Linked DNA regions of Prochlorococcus marinus str. MIT 0919. The protein of the gene in region 2 binds, or shares a complex with, the protein of the main gene of each other region. Links are inferred from orthologs where the notes say so. Each region holds a gene or a part of one and is shown on either strand. Other genes may lie near its edges.

Region 1 (8,488 bases), 910 kb from region 2 along the record:
GTGCAGCTGCGAGCATTCTCTTATCCCAATGGTTACAAGATGGGCCCGAATTGCAATTTCTCAATTTAAAACCATTACATTCCTAATTATTAGGAATAAAAACCTTTAAACGTATTATTCACATTATGTCTGAACAAATTAGTCAAGAAAATAGCGATGTTCCTACATTATTAGTAAGAGATAGCAAAGGTAGAGAACTTTTATGCTTTCTAGAGCAAGTTGTTCCTATAGATAGCATTGATTATGTACTATTGACACCAGTTGATACTCCTGTATGTCTATTTAAATTATTAGATGAAGGTGATCCTGAATTGATAATCACAATTGAGAATGATGACCCTATTCTAGAAGTTGCAAATGTTGTTCTACAAGAACACGAATTACAATTAATAAGATCTGCTGTCACCCTAACCGTATCTGGCGAATTAGAAGAACCTGAACCTGAAGAGTTAGAAGATAAAGACCTTGATGACGAATCAGAAACCTATGAATTATTAATCAGCTTTAAATATGAAGACAACGAATATGGACTATATATACCTTTAGATCCCTTCTTCGTCGTCGGCAAATTAGAAGAAGGGGGGGCTACTGTTCTTGAAGGGGAAGAGTTTGATGCAATGCAGCCTCGTATTGAATCAGAACTTGAAGAAAGAGAATTATAATTTCATGACAAGAAATTTACTATTACCGAATTGGGAAACTGGAAATCTACTTAGTCACATTAAAAAAGATGACCTCAAATCCAGGGGCATAAAAGGTCTATTAATAGATGTTGATGGAACAGTGATAGCAGGTAATTATAATAAGGTAGATGACTGTATAATCACTTGGATCGAAGTAATGAAAAAGGACCTAAAGCTATTCCTTATAAGTAATAATCCTTCAAAGGAAAGAATAAGTAATATTGCAAAACAACTACATTTGGATTATATACATTCTGCTTTAAAGCCTCGTAGAAAATCGATTTTGTCAGCAATTAATGCTTTGGATTTAGATCCTTCTAATATAGCAATAGTAGGTGATCGCATACTCACTGATGTTTTGGGTGGTAATAGATTAGGAATATATACAATTTTAGTAAAGCCAATAGGAAAAAATGGATTTATAGATAAAGAAAGTAATCTCCAAAATGTTGAAATTATTCTGTCTAAGATTATATCTAGATTGCTTCCATGACTAATTGGGTTATAAAAGTTGGTACTAGTCTATTAAGGGGAAATAGTAATTACTCTACCAAGCAAGTTATAGAACAGTATTGTCTGTCATTATCAAATGCTATTAAAAGTGGAGATAAAATTGTAATAGTTTCCAGTGGAGCTGTAGGCCTAGGATGTAATAGACTTGAGCTTAAATCAAGGCCAAGAGATCTAGCCTCTTTGCAAGCAGCAGCTTCTATTGGACAAGTTCAATTAATGTCCTTATACGAAGAATTAATGAGCTCTTATGGATTCAAGGTAGCTCAAATACTTCTATCACGATCAGATTTCGAGTCACGAGAGACTTACCGCAATGCCTCCTTAACATTGCAAAGATTATTAGATTGGAATGTTTTGCCTATAGTTAATGAAAATGACGCAGTATCTAACGACGAATTGCGTTATGGAGATAACGATACCTTGTCAGCTCTTGTAGCAACATCAATAAAAGCTGACGAATTGGTACTTTTAACTGATATAGATAGACTTTATTCGCAAGATCCTAAGTCTTCAGTTACTGCACAGCCAATAACTGACATACATAATCCAAAAGAGTTATTAGATTTAGAGTCTTCATCTACTATTAGCTCCGACTGGGGTACAGGTGGAATTAAAACAAAGCTTATTGCAGCTCGTATTGCAACAGAAAGCGGAATAAGAGTTCAATTGGCAGATGGTAGAGATCCTGAAATGCTTTCTAAAATTCTTAAAGGAAATCGTGGTGGAACAGTATTTCATCCCAACCCAAAACCAATAGGGAATAAAAAAAGCTGGCTTGCACATGCATTGCATCCGGTAGGAATATTATCTTTAGATAAAGGAGCTTGTTATGCTATCCAGAATAAAGGAGCCTCTCTTCTTCTTGTTGGCGTGAATAATGTAATCGGTAATTTTTCTGCAAATCAAGCAGTCAAGTTGACAGACCAGGAAGGAGTAGAACTTGGAAGAGGTATTAGTTCAATGAGTAGTGACGCGATTAATAATTCAATAAATAAACAAAATAATTCTGAAAAGTCACCTATTGTAATTCATAGAGATGTACTGGTTTTATTAAGTGAACTTATTAACTAACAATCAGTAATTAACTTATCATGCTATTTAGTAAATTACTAAAGAAACTTCGTCAGGGAGATTCAAATATTTTGGACCAAAATATTTGTAACGATCCTGATATTTTAAAAGCCTCATCATTAGATAAAGGTCAAGTTGGTGAAATAAGCTTTCTAGAAGAAAATAGCTATTTATTGAAAAGTATATTTTCAACCAATATTTCAGCAATACTTATACCTAACCAAACTAAAATTAAAGACCTAGCAAATGAAAAAGGAATCGCCTGGGCATCGTGTTTAGATCCAAAATTAGCCTTTGCTGAGGTTTTAGACGAACTAAACCCAAGAATGGTTGCAAGGCCTGGTATTCACGAAACAGCAGTAATAGGGTCAAATGTAGATATTTCAAAAGAAGCAAGTATAGGTGCAAATGTTTTTATAGGTGATAACTGTAAAATCGGTGAAGGAAGTTTAATTCATCCAGGGGTAGTTATATATAACAATGTGATAGTGGGTTCCAATTCGGAACTTCATGCAAACTGCGTCTTACATCCAAAAACTATTGTTGGGAACAATTGTCTCATTCACTCTAATGCAGTTATAGGCTCTGAAGGTTTTGGTTTTATTCCTACAAAAAATGGGTGGAGGAAAATGCCTCAAACAGGAAATGTAATTCTAGAAGATTTTGTTGAGATAGGAACCTGTTCAACAATAGATAGGCCCTCTGTTGGTGAAACAAGAATAGGCAAAGGCACTAAGTTAGATAATCTTGTTCAAATAGGACATGGTGTTGCTGTTGGAAAGAATTGTGCAATGGCATCACAAGTGGGAGTAGCAGGTGGAGCAAAAATTGGAGATGGGGTCATACTTGCTGGGCAAGTAGGTGTAGGTAATAGAGTAAGAATTGGTGATGGAGTAATTGCAAGTTCTAAATGTGGTGTACATGCAGACATTGAACCTGGCCAAGTAATTAGCGGATTCCCAGCAATGCCGAACAAATTATGGCTTAGGTGTTCAGCAAGTTTTAAAAAATTACCCGACATTGCCAAGTCCATTAGAAATGCAAAGGATCCCAAAAGTCATTAACCTTTTTCCCATAAAATTTCAACCAGCAAAATGAGAACACACAAAATCGTCTTGCTTCCGGGTGATGGAATCGGTCCTGAAATAACAGAGGCAACAACACCTATTCTTGAATTCGTAAGTGCAAAATATGATTTCAATATTGAATTCAAAACTAAGCTAATTGGGGGTTCAGCTATTGAGGCCTTTGACAACCCCCTGCCAGACGAAACACTTCAAGCATGTAAATCAAGTGATGCTGTCCTTCTTGCCGCAATAGGTAATCCGAAGTTTGACGAGCTACCAAGAGAATCTCGACCAGAGAGTGGTCTGCTTAAACTTAGATCAGGATTGAATTTATTTGCAAATATAAGGCCCGTAAAGATATTTCCATCACTTATTAGTGCAAGTACATTGAAACCAGAGATTGTAGAAAAGGTAGACCTGATAGTGGTTAGGGAATTAACAGGTGGAATTTATTTTGGCAAACCAAAAGGACGCATCAGTTCTGAGGAAGGGGAAAGAGCATTTAATACTATGAGTTATTCATCTGTTGAAATTGATCGAATAGCTAAGATTGCATTTGAATTAGCAAAAGATAGAAAAGGTAAAGTCTGTTCAATTGACAAAGCAAATGTTCTTGATGTAAGCCAATTATGGAGAGATAGAGTAAACGAAATTCAACTAGCTTTTAGAGGCATAGAATTAACACATCAATATGTTGATAACGCTGCAATGCAACTGGTAAGGAAACCAGATCAATTTGATGTAATTCTCACAGGAAATTTATTTGGTGACATTATTAGCGATGAAGCGGCAATGATAACTGGTTCTATCGGAATGTTGCCTTCTGCTTCATTATCTTCAGATGGACCAGGAATGTTCGAGCCTGTACATGGATCAGCCCCAGATATAGCAAACAAAAATCTTGCTAATCCAATAGCTATGATTCTTTCTGCTTCAATGATGTTAAGGATAGCTTTGAAGGAATTTAAAGCAGCTCAAGATATAGAAGATGCAATTGACAATGTATTGGCACAGGGATATAGAACGAAAGATTTAGCTTCAGACAACTCAAATCCATTGGGATGCAAAGAAATGGGGAAGAAAATTCTTGAAAATCTCAGTTTGATTAAATAACAAGATCCAAAAGTGTCTGTCAAAAATAATCACATGGTCATATGACCTGCGAAAATCTTTAAGTAATCTTTTAGTTCTAGATGTCGAAGCTTCATCCGGTAGTAGCTGTAACTGGTTCTTCAGGAGCTGGAACAAGCACAGTAAAGAGAGCTTTTGAGCATATTTTTGCTCGGGAAGAAATAATTCCAGCAGTAGTTGAAGGAGATAGTTATCACAGATTCGAAAGGGCACCTATGAAGCAAGCGATGTCTGATGCTCTTGCAAAAGGAGAAAACTTTTCTCACTTCGGACCTGAAGCAAATTTATTCGACAAATTAGAAGAATTGTTCAAAGAATATGGACAAACAGGAGGTGGTCAAAAGCGTTATTACCTCCACAGTCAAGAAGAAGCAGAAGAACATAATAGTCGTTTAGGTACAAACCTAAGTCCTGGGCAATTCACTCCTTGGGAAGATATTCCTAAAGGTACTGATGTTCTTTTTTATGAAGGTCTTCATGGCGGTGTCTCTGGAGAAGGGTATGACGTCGCATCCCTTGCTGATCTCCTCGTTGGCGTTGTACCAATAACAAATCTTGAATGGATTCAAAAAATACATAGAGATAATGCTGAGAGAGGGTATTCGGCAGAAACAATTGTTGAAACAATCCTTAGAAGGATGCCTGACTATATCAATCATATTTGCCCACAATTCAGCAAAACAGACATTAACTTTCAACGAGTACCTACAATTGATACATCAAACCCATTTATTTGCAGAAATATTCCTACTCCAGATGAAAGCTTCGTAATAATTCATTTTAGGAAAGGAGCAAGAGAAAAGTGGGGAATAGACTTTCAATATTTACTTGGTATGATTAATGATTCTTTCATGTCAAGTCCAACTAGTATCGTTGTTAATGGTGGGAAAATGGGATTCGCAATGGAACTAATTTTGACACCTATAATCCACAAAATGATTGAAGAAAAAGGTAAATTGAATAGATAAATGCGTGTAATTTTGTGTTCAATGTAATTATCATCAAGTAATCAAAATCGCTATAAGATAGGATAGTAATGCTAAACAATTAGAAGAAACATTTTTCCTGTGTCTTTATTTGATTGGTTTGCAGCAAGAAGAAAAGATCAGTTTGTTGGCAAAGTCACCCAAGAGACTGATGAAGGTGATGGTCTATGGGGCAAATGCCCGGAATGCAGCCAAGTGGTTTATAGAAAAGACCTACTTGAAAATGCCAACGTATGCAGCAACTGTGGTCACCACAACAGGATAAATAGTGATGAGAGGATAGATTTAATTGCCGATAAAGATAGTTTTATTACACTCGACAGAAATTTAACTCCTACAGATCCTCTTGGATTTAAAGATCGCAGAGCATACGCAGATCGTCTAAGAGAAAGTCAAGCAAATACTGGAATGAAAGATGGAGTGATAACTGGGTTATGCAAGGTTGAAGGAATAGCACTTGCACTAGCAGTTATGGATTTTAGATTTATGGGCGGATCAATGGGGTCAGTAGTCGGAGAAAAAATAACTCGCCTTATAGAAAAATCAACAGATAAAAAGCTACCTCTTCTTATTGTTTGTGCTTCAGGAGGAGCCAGGATGCAAGAAGGCATGCTTAGCCTTATGCAAATGGCAAAAATTTCAGGAGCGCTTGAAAGACATCGAGAGGCAAGCCTCTTGTATATGCCTTTGCTCACTCATCCAACAACAGGTGGGGTAACGGCTAGCTTCGCTATGCTTGGAGACTTAATACTTGCCGAACCAAAAGCGCTGATAGGTTTTGCAGGAAGAAGGGTTATAGAACAAACACTACGGGAAAAACTGCCCGACAATTTTCAAACTGCTGAATATTTGTTAGAACATGGTTTCGTAGATAAAATAATACCCCGAACAAAACTTAAAAAGACTCTGAGTAAGATTCTAAAATTACATGGTTGTACTATTTAACAAAATCCACATTTAGTACATTTAAACATCTAGTTATTATGATCAATCACATTGTTTTAATGGTCCTAGTATTGGTCTTATTTTTTCCCTTAAATGAAGTCTATGGAACACCTATCAAGTGGACAGAAGTAGCTAATAATTACAATGGAAAGCAATATTGGGATATCAGAAGTCTTGAAATATTAGATGAAAGTGAAATCATAATTGTTAGTAAATTTGTTCCTGTTAATCAAAGTTATACTGAAGAAATAATTTATAGAATGGATATAGATTGTAACGGGAAGCGATATCGAGATATAGAGGTTAATGGAATAACAAGTGAAAATAATAGTAAATGGTCATTACCAGATGGGGATATATTAATCAAGCGCGTAATTGATGATTCTTGCAAAAAAGCATTTACCTAGTTTAATCATGGATTCTGCTAAGAAAATACCTGTTGCCATAGCAGGAATGGGATTTGGGCAAAAAGTACATTTAAAAGCCTTATTGGACAGCAATGAAATGGAACCAGTTGCCATCTGGCACCCTAATAAACATAAGTTCAAAGAATGGGGCGAAAAGCATGAAATAAAATTCTACGACAATTGGGATTCAATATTAAAGGATCAAAATATTGAAGGAATAATAATAGCAACACCACCAGAACCAAGATTCCTGCTAGCAAAGGAAGCGCTTAGTTATGGAAAACATTTACTACTTGAAAAGCCAGTTGCCTTGAGATCAGCTCAAATTATAGAGTTGCAGAAAATAGCTCTTAAAAAACAACTTTCAGTAGCTGTTGATTTTGAATATAGAGTAGTGCCTCATTTTCTACATGCTAAGAAAATATTAGATAGTGGCGCAATTGGCAATCCCTGGTTAATAAAGTTAGAATGGATAATGAGTAGCAGGGCGGACTATAGTAGGCCTTGGAATTGGTATTCTGATTCGGATAAAGGTGGAGGCGTAATAGGAGCTCTTGGAACACATGCAATTGACATATTACATTGGCTAATAGGCCCAACTAAAAATGTTTCAGCACTGAATTCCACCTCAATCACTAATAGAAAGTCCTTATCTAATGGAATTTTAAAAAACGTAACTAGTGAAGATATTTGCTTGTCGTATGTAGAACTTGAAAATATGTACTCGACTGAACTCATACCATGTCAAATAAGTCTTTCGTCAACATCATTAAATGGAAGAGGGTTCTGGTTAGAAGTATATGGAAGTGATGGTAATTTAGTTTTAGGAAGCAATAATCAAAAAGATTATGTTCATGGCTTTGGTCTATGGGTAGGAGATCGTGAGAAGCAAGCGCAATCTATTAATCCAGACAAAGAATATTTATTTAATAAAACTTGGGAAGATGGAAGAGTAGCCCCTGTAAAAAGGATACATAGTCTCTGGGCAGAAAGTATAAGAACCAAAAAACCGATAATACCAGGACTTCAAGAGGGTTTAGAAAGCCAAAAAGTTTGTGAAAAAATGAAAGAGTCCAACCTTTCAGGTCTTAAATTATCTGTAAAGTAACAACAGGGGAACTTTATGTAGAAAAGAAATAATTAGAAACTATTAAATTAACATGTGCAAATATGCCTCTATAAAATGTAGTTTTTTATACATTAGAAATGTTATTTAGTTCATTACTGAAGAGGCTAAGCATGAAATGATCTACAAGAATAATTTGAGCCCAATGACATTAAGTTATTACAAAGACGAATTAAAGCAAACAGCACTTTTGCTATCTAAAACTGGGAAAGGAATCTTAGCAGTAGATGAATCTACTAAAACTATTGGGAAGAGACTCTCTTCAATAAATGTTGAAAATACAGAGGAAAATAGAAAAGCATATAGAGGCATGCTTTTTACTACTGAAGGATTAGGTGAATATATAAGTGGAGCGATTCTGTTTGAAGAAACTCTTTATCAGAATCACCTTGATGGTGATTCAATGGTCAAAAAGCTTGAAAAGCTAGGAATAATTCCAGGAATTAAAGTAGATAAAGGACTACGACCTCTCTCTGGAGCCAATGATGTTGAAACTTTCTGTTCAGGACTAGACGGTTTAGTGGAAAGAGCATCAGATTATTATTCTCAAGGTGCTCGC
Region 2 (8,625 bases):
TAGATCTCTAGATCTTCTATTTACTGAAGGGTCTCTAGTAGCTACTGGCCTACTACCTCTCCTCTGATCTTGCCTAAAACTTCTTCGATCACCAAAACTAGATCTTTTATCCAATTGATCCGAAGAATTTCGAAATCTTGCCATTCTTCTAGATTGCTCAGGGTCCTGATTTAAAGAATCACTTTGGACGCGACTTCTCCTACTAGCTGCTTGTTCAGGAATAGCAGGACGGGGAGTTCTTTTTGGTCTATAGAAATCTTCGTCTGATTGTCCATAATCATCTCTATCAGAACCAGAAAATCTCCTTCTAATTGACTGAGGTTCTTCGAATTGATCAAAATCGTCTTCATCTGAAGACCTATAACTCCTTTTAGGAGGAACAGGAGAATCAAAATCATCATCAAAATAAGATGACCTCCTAGCCTGATCAGTGGCAACTCCTCTTAGGCGAACACTTTCATAAGCAAAGAAAACTGTTGTTCCAGCAAGTAGAAATTGTCCAAATTGAAGAATCGGGTCTAGGCGCCAACCCTGAAAAAATAAAATCCCGCCACATAACAAACCTATAGCCGCAAAAAAAACATCGTAATCCCTAGCCAAAGCTGGCTTGAAGGATCGCAAGAAATAGAGACCCGCACCGGATACGGCCAAGACAATACCTACAATGCTGGCCCAATTAAGACTGGCATTGACCAAAAGTTAAGCCCCCAAAAACGACCTGTTACGAGGTCAAAAAAGAACCTCGTAACAGCAGTCTAAGAAAGAAGCAAGAATTGCCTAGGGCTTACCCCCTTCTTTCTAAAGCATCTTTCTGAGAAACCCAAATCAAAAACGACGCTGCAGGAACAACAATTAATGCTGCTGCTGCTAAAAAGCTGCCAATCATTCCGATGGCAGAGTTAGTCGCTGCCTGACTGGAAATGGCAACATCTAGGAAGAGATTTAACACAGGAAAAGCCATTACAGCTGTTTCAAACCCAAAAGCTAGACAATCTTACGGATTAATCGCATGTTTATACGATAGATGTACATATCCTTAGAGCTTTGTGACGCCAATCTTGATTCAAGGACTTCCAATTCTAGCTTTCTCATTGAGCATATTTTTGGCAGCATTCTCTCTCGCATTCCTTATGAGGATTGTCATGACATGGTATTCCCAGGAAAATTTCAAAGGGAAGATCTGGATTTTATTTGTCTTTCCAACTGAACCTTTCTTAAAAAATACAAGACGGCTTATTCCTCCAATTGGAGGAGTGGATATCACTCCAGTTATTTGGTTTGGAATAATAAGCCTCATACGAGAGTTATTAGTTGGTCAGCAAGGAATCATTTCTCAGATAATTTTCAATAGCCATTCTTTCCAATAAGGAGCATCTTTAGTTTTTCATCACTAATTAATTATTGAGCATTTCTTGCTCAACGTATTTCGTATGAACATCTCCATTTAAAAAGTCTTGTCGATCAAGTAATTGCAAATGAAAGTCAATAGTAGTTGGAATGCCAGTAACTGCACATTCATTAAGTGCTCGCCTCATTCTTTTAAGCGCTGACTGACGATCATGATCCCAAACAATTAACTTCCCTATTAAAGAATCATAAAAAGGGGGTATCTCATAACCTGTATATACATGACTATCGACTCTTACACCAGGACCTCCAGGAGGAAGCCAACCAGTGATTTTGCCAGGAGAAGGACGGAAATTATGAGACGAATCTTCAGCATTAATCCTGCATTCAATAGCATGTCCACGAAGTTGCACATCATCCTGAGTAAATGAAATTGCTTCCCCTCCGGCAATACGAAGTTGTTCTGCAATTAAATCAATACCAGTAACCATTTCTGTTACTGGATGCTCTACTTGGATGCGTGTATTCATTTCCATGAAATAAAAATTACCTTGACGGTCAAGCAAAAATTCAACCGTACCTGCTCCTTCATATTTGATACTTTTCGCAGCTGAAACAGCAGCTTCTCCCATCCGAAGTCTTAAATTAGAATCTAATGCTGGACTAGGTGATTCTTCTAATAATTTCTGATGACGTCTTTGAATAGAGCAATCCCTTTCTCCCAGATGTACAACATTGCCATGGCTATCTGCCAAAATCTGCACCTCTACATGGCGAGGTCGGTCAATAAATTTTTCCATATATAAGCCAGGGTTGCCAAATGCAGCCTCTGCCTCACCCTGAGCAGCTTTAAACAAATCTTCAAGGCTATCTGGACCGGGAACCAAGCGCATACCGCGTCCACCGCCTCCTGCAGTGGCTTTAATCATAACTGGATAACCTATTTGCTTAGCGAATGTTGCGGCCTCCTCAGGGCTACCCAGCAAGCCATCTGTCCCTGGAACAGTTGGAACTCCGACATTAATCATTGTTGACTTAGCTGTTGCTTTATCGCCCATTGAACGAATTGCATTTGCGGCAGGGCCTACAAAAACAATTCCATGATCAGAGCACATTTCTGCAAATCGATCATTTTCAGCTAAAAATCCATAACCTGGATGAATGGCATCCACGCCTCTAGATGTTGCTGCAGCCAAAATATTTGGAACATTTAAGTAACTTTTATTGCTGGGGGAATCGCCCACACAAACTGCCTCATCAGCAAGTTGCACATGCAATGCATTTCTATCAATGGTGCTATATACAGCCACAGTAGAAATGCCTAACTCCCTGCAACTGCGGAGAATGCGTAACGCAATCTCGCCGCGGTTAGCAATTAGAACCTTGCCGATAGGCATGCACAATCTCTAATATTTAGCGGATCGTATCAGTGCTCGACCCCTTTATTCGAAAGATCTTGAATAATGGTTGCCGTTATGATCTGATTGAACCTAGTCTTTTGACTTAGATTCTCAAGCGGATGTGGTGGAATTGGTAGACACGCACGTCTAAGGAGCGTGTGGCTTTGGCCTTGCGAGTTCAAGTCTCGCCATCCGCATGATTTAACTAGAAATTGCATTCAATAACCACCACAAAAAATAAATCAAAAACTTTTTCATTGGTAATTGTTTCTAATGGTCCAGGGGAAATATCTACTTGGGTTAAACCTGTTGTAGAAAAACTAAATTCAAAAATAGAAGCCATTCATAAAACTAAATCTGTTCTAATCAAAAAGCATTTGGTTTTAGTCCCATGCCCAAATGCAACAGGGAGTGAGCATGAAGTTGCTAAAAAATGGAATTATTTTGAAACAATATCTCGTCCGAAATCATTCTGGCATTTATTAATTAAGCCTCATAAATATCATTCATTCTCAAATGAAGGGATCGTAATTTTTCTGGGCGGAGATCAATTCTGGACTGTTTTATTATCTTTAAGATTAGGCTTTCAGCATATAACTTATGCTGAATGGGTTGCAAGGTGGCCACATTGGAATAATCGTATTGCAGCGATGTCAAATAAAGTAAAAAAATCTATCCCTAAATCCATTAGGAATCGTTGTACAGTTGTGGGTGATTTAATGGCTGATTTAAATATTCAGGGCAGCAACGAGTACTCTTTAACTAAAGATAAATGGATCGCTTTGTTACCAGGCTCTAAAAAAGCCAAACTTTCCGTAGGTATTCCTTTTTTTCTAGAGTTAGCAGATCAATTATCAAAATTGATGCCGGAATGTCACTTCTTACTACCCGTTGCACCTACTACATGTATACAAGAATTAGAATACTTTAGTAATGCGCAACACAACTCCATTGCTAGTAAATATAAATCCGGTATTAAGCAAATTAGTTCGTCTTTCGAAAATAAAGAGTGTAAAAAATTGATCACATTGAACGGGACTGAGATAGAGCTAATCGAAGATCATCCAGCCCACAAGGCTCTTATTCAATGCCAATTAGCCTTAACAACAGTAGGTGCAAATACTGCTGAATTAGGAGCTTTAGGTATACCAATGATTGTGATTGTTCCCACACAACATATTCACGTTATGGAAGCATGGGATGGATTAATGGGAATAATTTCTAGACTACCAATATTAAAATATTTTATTGGTATTTTAATCTCACTATGGCGGATGAGAAAAAATCGCTATATGGCATGGCCAAATATAACTGCAAATAAAATGATTGTGCCTGAAAGAATTGGTGATATTTACCCTAAAGACATAGCAAAGGAAGCATTTGAATGGATATCTTCCCCTGAAAGACTTAAAGGTCAAAAAGAAGATTTAAGAAGTTTAAGAGGTCAACCTGGTGCAGCAGAAAGAATGGCAGTTGAAATAATTAACTTAATACCTAAATCATTTGTTAATGATAAAAATGTTTAAAATAAATTAGAAAAGTATTACCAAGGATCCTCGATTGAATCATGATTATCTAAGATCGATTGATCTTTTGTAATTGGAATTTCTGTATTCTCTAAACTATTTTCTTCCATCGGTTCAACATCTAATAATTCATCGTTATTTTGTATTGCTCGACGACTCTGCATCTGGACTTCATTAATAGGCTGGTCATTTATATTCCGTTTTTTTGAAGCTGAGCGATATTCTTCATTGTATTGACCTAATTGAATATCATCTTCATAGTATTCGTTATATTGATCCGTACTTGTAGGAATCGGATCTTCTAAGTATCTAGATTTTAATTCTCTGAATTTATTACTATCTTCTAACTCAACATATTCTAATTCTTGTTCTTCTTCTTGAAACACTTCTTGAGATGAAGCTTGTAAAACCTTTTGCTCCTGTACCAAATCTTCCCCAGAAGACAATTGATTCTCTACTGGCACAAGATTGACTCGATATCTTTCTCTTTCTCTTTCTTCCCAACTAGTACCTCCTACTCCTAATTTTTCTAGCAAACCGCTACTTAATTGTTTCAATTTCTCTTCTGCTCCCTCATAAACAATAATTCTGTCAGCACCACTACTAACGATTTCATCTACAGGGATTTCCCAAGTACTTAAAACACCCTCCCCTAAAAGCGGCACACCCAACGCACCCATAACTAAACTAATCAACTCTCCAGTCTCAATATCAAAAGAAAAGCCAAGGACTCTTCCTAATTGCTCACCTGATTCAGTAATCACTTGACAATTGATTACCTTGCTATACCTATCAGATTCAAAGTTTTCACTTAAAGAGTCAATTGAGTCAACTAAAATTACATCCCCTACTTGTCGAATTCGATCAAGAAGCATCCATTTTGGAAGCCCAGGTAAAAAACGAGTCAATGGGTTATCTCTCAATCCAAGCGCTATCACTTCACGTCTGTCTATATCAACAACAACCTCTCCAACAACTCCTAAACGGCGCCCTGTATCAGTAGTAATGACCTGCGTTCCCATCAATTCTGCACGCAACCAAAGCCTGTCAGTTGGTATCGCTTCAGATGAGTCGCTGGGGAATTGCGTATTGGTCAAACTATGTCCTTATTTTCTGAAGTGTTCAAATCATTTTGACTCAAAAGTAAGAATATTGGCATTTTTTTCAGGCAGCAGTAGGCAAACCAACAACCTGTGTATGAGATCCGCGTGCTTGAGTGACACCAATAGTTCTTGTTGCAGCGGCAATCATTGGCCTACGATGACTAACAACCATAAACTGTGCATCCTCTGCCTGACTAGCAATTAAAGCTGATAAACGTTCAACATTGACGCCATCGAGAAAACTATCAACTTCATCTAATGCATAAAATGGTGAAGGGCGAAAACGTTGTAATGCAAATAAGAAACTTAAAGCAGTTAATGACTTTTCCCCTCCAGACATCGCAGCCAGTCTTCTCACAGCTTTACCTTTTGGATGAGCAACTAAAGTAAGTCCTCCTTCAAGAGGATCGTCAGAATTATCAAGCTGAAGATGCCCATCGCCTTCAGACAAACTCGCAAAAATTTGACGAAAATAACCATCTACCGCTTGAAAAGCTTCCATAAAAGCCTCTTGCCTCAAAGTCGCAACAGTTTCAACACGCAAAAGTAATTCAGAGCGTTCTTCGGTTAAAACTTCTAGCTTTTCAGCAAGATCCGTGAGTCTCAATTCTAGTTTTTCTAATTCTTCCAAAGCAAGCATATTGACTGGTTCTAACGCTTCAATACGTTTTTCAATGTCTTTTAATTGATTCTGCAGGGCCTCTAATCCTTGTGAAATAACTTCTTCTGAAATCTCAGGTAATGGATCGGGAAGATTTTTTTCTAATTCACAAATTCTAACCTCACTTGACCTTAATTCCTCATCAAGGCTTTTAATATCTTCTACTAATCTTTCTAATTTCCATTGCATATCCTGAAATAATTGACGAGCATTTGAAAGTTCAGCCTCTGCCTTATCCCTTTCTTTACGCTTTTCACCAAAACTTGTTTCAAGATTTTTTTTCTCTAGTTCAAGTTTATTTTTTTTCTCTACTAAAATTATACTTTGTTCTTTCCATTGCTTATGTTGTTTAGCTAATAAATCTATTGCATCCTGTAAACGGTTTTGCTCAATAAAAAGTGAATTCTTTTTGTCTTCCATCCGTTCTAAAACTAATTCACCCTTCCTTTTTTCATTTAAAATTTGATCTCTGTCTGCACGAGCTTCTTCAAAATTTAAATCTGCAATTTTAAATCCCTCCTGCATTTGACGCCAATTATCAGAATGCTCACCAGCATCAAATAACTTGTAATTCTTATCTATATCTTCCAGCCGAGCAATTAAGGGTTTAATTTTCTTGGCAAGCAAGTTTAATCGTTTCGTATAATCATTTTTAGTATTATCTAAAGAGTTTAATCTATCATTTCTTTCTTTGGTTCGTTCAAATAAAGGGCCATTAGAACGCTTAAATGCTGACCTTTGAGCATCTAAGGAAGCCTGTTTCTGCTCTAAGTTCCTTAACAAAGAGCGATGGTTTTCTAAAAAGTTAATTAAATCATTTTCTTCTTGAGCAGACTTTAAAAGAGTTTCTCCTAAGTCAAGCAATCTGTTTCGTAAAGGCTCTATTTCATCTGTTTCAGAACTATTGCCAAAGCTTAAATAACTACTTCTACCTATCAAACTACCACCTGTCATTGCACCAGTTTTTTCTAATAGTTCTCCAGCAAGAGTTACAGAACGATATTTGCCTAAATGATCTCGAGCAGAATTAATATCATTAAAAACAAGAGTTTCTCCTAAGACATAAGCAAAAATGCATTTATAAATTGGATCAAATGCAATAAGGTCAACTGCTTTACCAAGGAGGCCATTAATGTTTGTATTTGTACCCCTTAATAAATGATCTTGATTTCTTGAAACTCCTAACTTACGGATTTTGTTAAGAGGTAAAAAAGTTAATCTTCCTGCTTTTTTCTTTTTTAACAAATCAATTGCCTTCGCAGCAATATGATCATCATCAACCACTATCTGTCCAATTCTCGCTCCTGCAGCAACTTCTAAAGCAAGGCGATGATGATTATCTACTTCAGCTAACTTTGCTACAGGTCCATGAATACCCTCCAACCCAGATTGGAGTAAAAGCCTTAGAGCCCCAGTACCTCTGCTTTCCTGTAAAGTTTCTCTCCTACTTTCTAAACGAGCTATTTCTTTCTCAATTCTTGTTTGATCTTTAGAAAGACGTAATCGAGTTCTTTCCTGTAAAAGTAACTGGTCATTTTTCACTTTAATCTCTTGCTTTGTAGTCTCAATCTCATTTAGGAGTTGCTCCCATTCTCTATTAAGGCCTTCCAACTCGTTTTGTATTTTTTGATCCTCCACAGTGTCTCGATCCTGATCAGCTGTAAGCTCTTTTACTCTTTCTCCAATCTGTAAAAGTCCCTCTTCCAATTTTTGTTGCTCTTCCTGAAGAGGCCTAAGCTCTAGATGCAATGTTTGACGAGTTGCTGTTAAATCCCTTTGCTGATCAATCAAATCCCCTGAATGGCCTGCTATATCAGCAAGTCTTCTTTTTGAAACTTCTAAAGCTGCTTGAGCATCTTTATATTTAGCCTCTGCAGTTTGAAGTTTGAAAGGTAAGTCAGAATCTATTCTTGAAGGAGTTTCTTCTTGTATTGAATGTTGTCGGGCAATTAAATCTTTTCTTGTTTCCTGCAATTTTTGACCTTCTTCTTTGTTGTGAATAGCTTGCCTATCTAGCTCACGTGATTGAGTTTCTAAGCCTGCTATTTCTGCTTGAACAGCGATTAATTTATCTTCTCCTAAAGCTTTAACTTCTTTTTGCAGTATTTGCAATTTATTGGAGGAGTCTGCAAGTTTTTTTTCTACTTCAAGAAGAGAGTTTCTATCAAGTGTTTCTTTTTCTAATAACTTCCTTCTACGGATTTTAAGCTCCTCAAAAGCTTCTTTGGCGGCCTTAAAAGCTAAGACAGATTCTTGCTGCCTAACAAGCTGATATTCATCTTTAAGCTGTTTGTATAGCCTAGCTTTTTCACAATCTTTCTCTAAGCGCTGCTTAGAGGCAAGTAACTCTTGCTCAACAATTCGACAACGTTCTTGACGTTCAAAAACATTGTCAAGCTTTGTACGAGCTTGCTCAATGCGATGATCAAAAAGTGCAACACCTGCCAATTCATCAATCAGTCCCCGGCGATCTTTATTGCTCATAGAAACAATTCGAGTTACATCACCCTGCATCACTACGTTGCTTCCTTCAGGGTCAATTCTCAAACGTCTCAATTGAGTTTGAAGTTGCTGCAAAGTACATATCT

The links.
Region 1: the proteins of accC (region 2) and accD are in contact, whole or in part, in a solved structure (PDB 8UXZ), measured with the Escherichia coli proteins. The link is inferred for Prochlorococcus marinus str. MIT 0919 from one-to-one orthologs.

Annotation. Positions count from the first base shown.
Region 1 is NZ_CP114779.1:347,101-355,588, forward strand. The notes cover bases 4,624-7,464. They hold accD (acetyl-CoA carboxylase, carboxyltransferase subunit beta), read left to right. Parts: upstream 4,624-5,532; coding sequence 5,533-6,396; downstream 6,397-7,464. Other genes in these bases: O5635_RS02105 (phosphoribulokinase), read left to right, coding at 4,624-5,433; O5635_RS02115 (hypothetical protein), read left to right, coding at 6,435-6,803; O5635_RS02120 (Gfo/Idh/MocA family protein), read left to right, coding at 6,811-7,464. Also shown: Holliday junction resolvase RuvX, read left to right, coding at 1-86; O5635_RS02080 (DUF3727 domain-containing protein), read left to right, coding at 126-662; O5635_RS02085 (YqeG family HAD IIIA-type phosphatase), read left to right, coding at 667-1,176; proB (glutamate 5-kinase), read left to right, coding at 1,173-2,267; lpxD (UDP-3-O-(3-hydroxymyristoyl)glucosamine N-acyltransferase), read left to right, coding at 2,288-3,331; leuB (3-isopropylmalate dehydrogenase), read left to right, coding at 3,362-4,447; more of O5635_RS02105, read left to right, coding at 4,528-4,623; more of O5635_RS02120, read left to right, coding at 7,465-7,911; O5635_RS02125 (class I fructose-bisphosphate aldolase), read left to right, coding at 8,075-8,488.
Region 2 is NZ_CP114779.1:1,254,673-1,263,297, reverse strand. What follows is about bases 570-3,547. They hold accC (acetyl-CoA carboxylase biotin carboxylase subunit), read right to left. Parts: upstream 2,745-3,547; coding sequence 1,395-2,744; downstream 570-1,394. Other genes in these bases: O5635_RS06855 (glycosyl transferase), read left to right, coding at 2,960-3,547; O5635_RS06870 (YggT family protein), read left to right, coding at 1,047-1,367; psbX (photosystem II reaction center X protein), read right to left, coding at 785-961; O5635_RS06880 (Ycf66 family protein), read right to left, coding at 570-696. Outside these bases: more of O5635_RS06880, read right to left, coding at 1-569; more of O5635_RS06855, read left to right, coding at 3,548-4,273; O5635_RS06850 (PRC-barrel domain-containing protein), read right to left, coding at 4,291-5,370; chromosome segregation protein SMC, read right to left, coding at 5,438-8,625. UniProt on the Escherichia coli protein: This protein is a component of the acetyl coenzyme A carboxylase complex; first, biotin carboxylase catalyzes the carboxylation of the carrier protein and then the transcarboxylase transfers the carboxyl group to form malonyl-CoA.